2 regions of the Arthrobacter sp. AB6 genome follow, and region 2 is predicted to be linked to the other one. Evidence: predicted binding sites of a transcription regulator. Region 2 holds the regulator's gene; the other holds the start of a gene.

Region 1 (3,400 bases), on a different contig from region 2:
AATGCTGGTGTGCCACGACGCCGTGATCATGCTCTTCCGGTACGTGCTTGAAGGGCTGAGTGAAGCAGAACTCCTGGACCTGGCGGCCACCACCTCGGTGCTGAACGCCTCCCTGACCCGCTATGTGCGGCCCTCCGGCGCCGGCCCGTGGACGCTCGAAAGCTTCAACGTGGCGGACCACCTGACCGAGCAGGGCGTTGCCGTGACCGAACATGCCGGGGACGCCAGTGTCCACCCGCGGTGAAGCGTCCGGGGCCGGAGCCAGGCAGCCAGCCCTGGTGACGCCGTCGCTCCTGCGCGATTGGCCGCTGCCCGCCGCCGGCGAGGACAAGTACTCCCGCGGATCGGTTTTGGTGATCGGCGGAGCCCGGGCGACCCCCGGTGCCGCACTGCTCTCCGGCGCCGCCGCCCTTCGGGCCGGCGCCGGGAAACTCACCCTGGCCGTCGCGGAATCGGTGGCTGTCCACCTGGGCGTCGCGCTGCCGGAGTGCGGGGCGGTGGGGCTGCCGGAAACCCCTGGCGGGTCCGTAACGGCCGAGGGCCTGGACCGCATCGCCCCGTACCTGGACGGGGCAGATGCCGTACTGGTGGGCCCGGGCCTCGATGACCTGGACCTGGCCGAGGAACTGCTCCGGGCCCTGCTCGGGCGGGAGGCCGCCCCAGGGAAAGGGAACGACGGCGGAGGTCCCGCCGTCGTCCTCGATGCCTACGCTTTGGGTGCTTTGGCCAACGTGGAGGACCAGTCCGGTCCGTGGAAGGGGCGCCTGATCCTGACGCCCAATCCCAAGGAGGCTGGGATCCTGCTTGGCCGTGAGCCGGGGGACCTGCCGGCTGATGTTGCCGAGATTGCCGAACGGTACCAGGCGGTGGTGAGCTGCCAGGGCCTGATCGCGAGGCCGCCAGGTGATGCGCCGGAAGAGGCGGAGCTCTGGAAAATCACCACGGGATACGGCGGGCTGGGGACCTCAGGCAGCGGAGATGTGCTGGCCGGTGCCATCGCCGGCCTTCGCGCCCGGGGAACCAGCGAAGCGCAGGCTGCGTGCTGGGGCACGCATCTCCATGCGGCTGCCGCGGACAGGCTTGCCAGCCGGCTGGGACCTCTGGGCTTCCTGGCGCGCGAACTCGCGGACGAGCTGCCCGCGCTGATGCTGGAACTCAACACCTGACCCCTCCGGATTGAAGGCAACGCGGGGTCACTTACGGTCCATCCGACGTGGTTTTTTGGGCGGTAAGTGACCCCGCGTTGCCTTCTCCGGGCATGAGACGGCCCCCGGCCGAAGCCGGGGGCCGCCATACCGGGAAGTGCGGGTGTAGGCTGCCGGTGCGCTTTAAGCGCTGTGGCGTGCATACTGTGCAATCCGCCCTAAAGGCAGTCAGTAGATCCCCGACTTTCCGATCCTGTGTTGAAACTAGGCGGCAATCTCTTGCTTGGCCCCCTTCGTCTCGATTTCAATCTTGCGCGGCTTGGCCTTTTCGGCGACAGGAATCCGCAGCGTCAGGACACCGGCGTCGTATGAAGCCTTCACGTTGTCGGTGTCCAGGGTGTCCCCGAGGATCAGCTGGCGGCTGAACACGCCGCGCGGCCGCTCGGAGGCGATCAACTCGGTGTCCTTGCCTGCAGGGTCGGGGCGCTCGGCCCGTACCGTCAGGACATTCCGTTCCACATCCAGATCCACAGAATCCAGTGCGACGCCGGGCAGATCAAAGGCGACGACAAATTCCTGGTCCTCCCGCCACGCGTCCATCGGCATCGCTGCCGGGCGCGCCGCCGTGCCGAGGACCTGCTGGGCCAGCCTGTCCAACTCGCGGAACGGATCAGTTCGCATCAACATGGCTTCCCTCCTCGTAAGAGACGGTCCAACACTTTTCGTATCAGCCGATCTGTATTGACTGATATAGATTTTTTAGCACTGGGAGTTCAGGTCTGCAAGGGGTTCCGAGGGGGATTTTCGAAGTTTTTTGCGCCCTGGCGGGACATGGTTGAGGGGCCCTTCGCTGCACGCGAAAGGGCCCCTCACATGCTCGGTTGTCAGCTCCGGGTCGGGTCCGGCCGAAGCGGTGCGGGACCTGGGTCCGGCACCGGCAGCGGGCCCGGGGGTTCCGGTGCAGGGAACGGATTGGGAGCCGGCGGACCGGGATGGGTTGGATCTGGCTGGTCCGGGCCTGGTTCCGGCGGAAACGGCTCGGGCTCGTGCACTGGCGGGATGGTCATGTGACGTTCCCCTCTCACGTTTAATGGACGTGCCTTGGCGTGAACAGGATACGCCCGCCGCCTCAAGCCCACTAGGCCGGCGGCCCGCCGTCCCCTCAGCCCGGGACGGCCCCCACCGCCGGAGCCAGGCGCGCAACTGGCGCAGCGCACCAGCGACAGCGCGCCCCGCCGTCGGACGCCCTTACTCCCCCGCGGAGGCGGCGATCCCCCGGTAGCGAACGGCCGGATAATTGTCGGCGGGGATCTATATATTGAAGGAATGACCCAGACTCCGCTGCGGGACTCCGCCACCACTGCCGCTCCCACACCGCCGGTTGCCAAGAAGATCCCGTCCGAACGTGTCCACCACGGGGACGTTTTCGTGGACAACTACGAGTGGCTGCGGGACAAGGAATCCGCCGAAGTGGTGGAGCACCTGAAGGCCGAGAACGCGTACCAGGAGGCGGTCACCGCACACCAGGAACCATTGCGCGAGGCCATCTTCCAGGAGATCAAGGGCCGCACCCAGGAAACCGACCTCTCCGTGCCGCACCGCAAGGACGGGTGGTGGTACTTCAGCCGCTCCGTGGAGGGCAAGGAGTACGGCATCCAGTGCCGGGTCCGGGCCGCGGACACCGGGGACAAGGTTGCCGACTGGACGCCGCCCGCGGTGCAGCCCGGCGTCGAAATCCCCGGCGAGGAAGTCCTGCTGGACGGCAACGTGGAGGCGGAGGGCAAACCGTACTTCTCGGTGGGCGGCTCGGCCGTGACCGTGGACGGGACCCTCTATGCCTATGCCGTGGACAACTCGGGGGATGAGCGCTTCACCCTCCGCATCAAGGACCTCCGCACCGGCGGGCTGCTGCCGGACGTCATCGAGAACGTCTTCTACGGCGTCGCCTTCTCCCCCGACGGCACCCGGATTTTCTACACCGTGGTGGATGACTCGTGGCGCCCGTACCAGGTGAAGGCGCACGTCCTGGGCACGCCTGTTGCCGATGATGTGGTCATCTACCAGGAGGACGACGCCGCCATGTGGCTGGGCTTCGAGCTCTCAGCTGACCGGCGCCACCTCGTGCTGGGCATCGGCTGCTCGGAGTACAGCGAAACCCGCCTGCTCCGCTTTGACGATCCCGCCCAGGAGCTCACCACCGTGATCTCGCGGAACGACCGCGTGCTCTATGAGGCCGAGCCGTTCCTGCTTGCCGG
Region 2 (3,400 bases):
CCGGCCACTGCTCAATGCCCAGGACGGCGGGCCGGATGGCCTGCCACACGTCCACGTAAGGGTGGCCCACAATCAGGACGTTCCCCGCAGCACCCGGCGAGGCCATGACGGCGTCCGCAACGCGGGATTCCTTGGAATCCGGCACCAGGTGGTCCACCAGGACGCCCAGGCGCCTGCCCGGTCCCGGCCTGAACTCTGCAACTGCCGCCGCCAGGTCATCAATGCCGTGCAGGGGTTCGACGACGATGCCTTCCACGCGCAGGTCGTCTCCCCAGACCTTTTCCACCAGTTCGGCGTCGTGCTTTCCTTCCACCCAGATGCGGCTGGCCTTGGCCACCTGTGCCCGGTGGCCGGCCACCCGGACGGACCCGGAGGCGGTCCGGCCGGGTCCGGCAACGGCACCGGCGGCCTGCCGCGGGGCCGGGGGCAGGAGCTTAATGGCCTGGCCTTCGAGGAGGAACCCGAAACCAAGCCGGAAGGACCGGGATTTTCCGCGCCTGTCCTCCAGGGCGACCACGTGCATGCCGCCGGATTTTTCCACCCGGGTCACGGCGCCCACCCAGCCGGACTGGACATCCTCAAGCACCATTCCCCGTTCAACGGGAACCTCGGGCAGTTCAGTTTTTGCGGGAGCGGACAAGTCGCGTGGGCCCCAGTTCTGGTACTGCATGGTTTCACTCCGCCTAGCGTTCGGTCACAGGTCCGGATTTTCGCCCGGAGCGGTACCAATGCTAGCAACGGCGGGAGTCATAATAGACTGTTAGCACTGAGGCATGTCGAGTGCTAACCCTTGAGGTGGCACAGCGCGGGCGGCGCGTCCGCCCGAACCCTGGATGGAGGTGGAGTATGAGCGAGCCACGCAAACTTGAAGTGCTGCGTGCAATCGTGGAGGACTACGTCCATTCCCGGGAACCCGTGGGTTCCAAGGCCCTGGTGGAGCGGCACCATCTCGGTGTGTCCAGCGCAACGATCAGGAACGATATGGCCGCCCTGGAGGAAGAGGGCCTGATCACCGCTCCGCACACCAGCGCCGGGCGTATCCCCACTGACAAGGGTTACCGGCTCTTCGTGGACCAGATCTCGGCCGTCAAACCCCTGTCCCAGGCTGAGCGCAGGGCCATCCAGTCGCTGCTGGAAGGGTCTGACGACCTGGACGACGTTCTTGACCGCACGGTCCGCCTGTTGTCGCAGCTGACCAACCAGGTTGCCGTGGTCCAGTATCCGCACCTCAGCCGGGCACTGGTCCGCCATATCGAGTTCGTCCTCCTCGCACCGCGTAAGGTGCTGGTGGTGCTGATCGCGAACAGCGGCAAAGTGGAACAGCGCGTTATCGACGTCGGCCAGGACCTGGGGGACGACGCCCTCGCCACCCTGAGGGCACGGTTCCTTGGCTCCCTTGCCGGCACTCCGCTGAGCCAGCTCGCGCAGTCCCTGCCGGCAGTGGTGGCCACCGCCGGCCCGGGGCAAAGGCAGGCGGCCCAGGCCCTCGCCGTCGGCCTCGAGGGCCTGGCCCAGAGCAGCCGGGAGGACCGCATGGTCATGGCGGGCACCGCCAACCTTGCGCGGTCCAACGTGGACTTTCCGCTCAGCATCGGACCGGTCCTGGAAGCGCTTGAGGAACAGGTGGTCATGCTGCGCCTGCTAAGCGAAATGGCGCAGGACCATCGCGGGGTGGCCGTCAGCATCGGCCGCGAGAATCCCTACGACGGCCTGGCCGAGGCCTCCGTCGTTGCCACAGGGTACGGACCGGACCACGTTGCGAAAATTGGTGTCCTGGGACCAACCAGGATGGATTATCCCACCACCATGGCCGCAGTCAGGGCCGTTGCCCGCTACCTTTCGCGGATCCTGGGACCCTGACGTTTTCCCGTCCCCGGGCATGCAGAGCATTTTCCGCAGTCCAACTGCAGGCAGTACAACAAGGAAGAGATACAAACTTTGAGCAGCCACTACGACGTCCTTGGAGTCTCACCGGAGGCCACGGGAGAAGAGATCAAGAAGGCCTACCGCAAACTGGCGCGCACCCTTCACCCGGACGTCAACCCCGGTGAAGACGCGTCGGACCGCTTCAAGGCCGTGACCCACGCCTACGAGGTTCTGTCGGACCCGCAGAAGCGCCGTGTCTACGACACCACCGGCAACGAGAACGGCACGGACAACGGCTTCGGCGGAGGCGGCTACGCCGGCCAGGGATTCGCGTTCCAGGACATTTTCGACACGTTCTTCGGCGCCGGCGGAACAACCGGCCCGGCTTCCCGCGTCAGGCGCGGCCAGGACGCGCTCATCAGTGTCCGCATCGAACTCCGCGACGCTGTCTTCGGCGTCAACAAGAAACTCGAAGTGGACACGGCCGTCACGTGCCCCACCTGCGAAGGTTCCTGCTGCCGGCCGGGAACCCATCCGGAACGCTGCGACATCTGCGGCGGCAGCGGCCAGGTCCAGCGGGCCGTGCGCTCCATCCTGGGACAGGTCATGACCGCCGCCCCGTGCGGTACCTGCGAGGGCTTCGGCACCGTCATCAAGGACCCCTGCAATGAATGCAGCGGCCAGGGACGCGTCCGCAGCCGCCGTTCGCTGACCATCAAGGTTCCGGCCGGCGTAGCCACCGGAACCCGCATCCAGCTCTCCGGCCAGGGCGAAGCAGGTCCGGCCGGCGGCCCCGCCGGCGACCTCTACGTCGAGATCCGCGTGAACAACGACGCCACCTATGTCCGTGATAACGACGACCTCCACGCAACCCTGCACATTCCCATGACCGCTGCCGCACTGGGCACCGAGGTGAGCCTGGAAACGTTCGACGGACCGCAGGAAATCGACGTCAAGCCCGGCACCCAGTCCGGCGAGATCATCACACTTCGCGGACTTGGCGTGACCCACCTTCGCGGGTACGGGCGCGGCGACCTGAAAGTGCACCTCCAAGTCGAGACTCCAGCCAAACTCGACGCCGCGCAGGAGGACCTCCTGCGTCAGCTTGCCAAGATGCGCGGCGAGCAGATCACCGAGGGCAAGCTTGCAGCCAGCGGGGGCATGTTCGCCAAGCTCCGGGACCGGCTCGGTAACCTGTAGCGGTGAGCAATCCGGTCTTTTTCACCCCTCCCGGTTCCCTTGACCAACTGGTGGCGGGAGACGTCTTTGTCCTGGATGGGCCGGAGGCGCGGCACGCCGTCACAGTGAAGCGGCTTGCCCCCGGCGAGTCCGTTGACATCGTGGACGGCGCCGGGACCCGTATGAGCGGAAAGGTGGTTGCGGCCTCCTCCTCCGGGCTGGGTGTTGAGTGTGCTTCCCTTGCTGTTGAGCCGCAACCGGGGACCAGGCTGGTGCTGGTACAGGCACTGGCGAAGGGCGACCGCGACGAACTTGCCATCGAGACGGCAACTGAACTCGGGATCGACGCCGTCAT

What was found. Region 2 encodes HrcA, which represses chaperone genes, less so after heat shock. Its sites were predicted from a motif close to TTNGCACTCGNNNNNNNCGAGTGCNAA; they were not measured.
Region 1: a site for HrcA is predicted at 1,905-1,931, ahead of Q9R30_RS00705 (Hsp20/alpha crystallin family protein). Genes of this name have one in related genera too.

The regions. Positions count from the first base shown of each region.
Region 1 is NZ_JAUZVL010000001.1:150,197-153,596, forward strand. Features, by position in the region: gene Q9R30_RS00695 (histidine phosphatase family protein) at 1-244, shown strand, start outside; gene Q9R30_RS00700 (NAD(P)H-hydrate dehydratase) at 228-1,166, shown strand; gene Q9R30_RS00705 (Hsp20/alpha crystallin family protein) at 1,410-1,832, opposite strand; gene Q9R30_RS00710 (S9 family peptidase) at 2,472-3,400, shown strand, end outside.
Region 2 is NZ_JAUZVL010000012.1:22,638-26,037, reverse strand. Features, by position in the region: gene Q9R30_RS11195 (DUF3097 domain-containing protein) at 1-670, opposite strand, end outside; gene hrcA (heat-inducible transcriptional repressor HrcA) at 847-1,860, shown strand; gene dnaJ (molecular chaperone DnaJ) at 1,939-3,066, shown strand; gene Q9R30_RS11180 (16S rRNA (uracil(1498)-N(3))-methyltransferase) at 3,069-3,400, shown strand, end outside.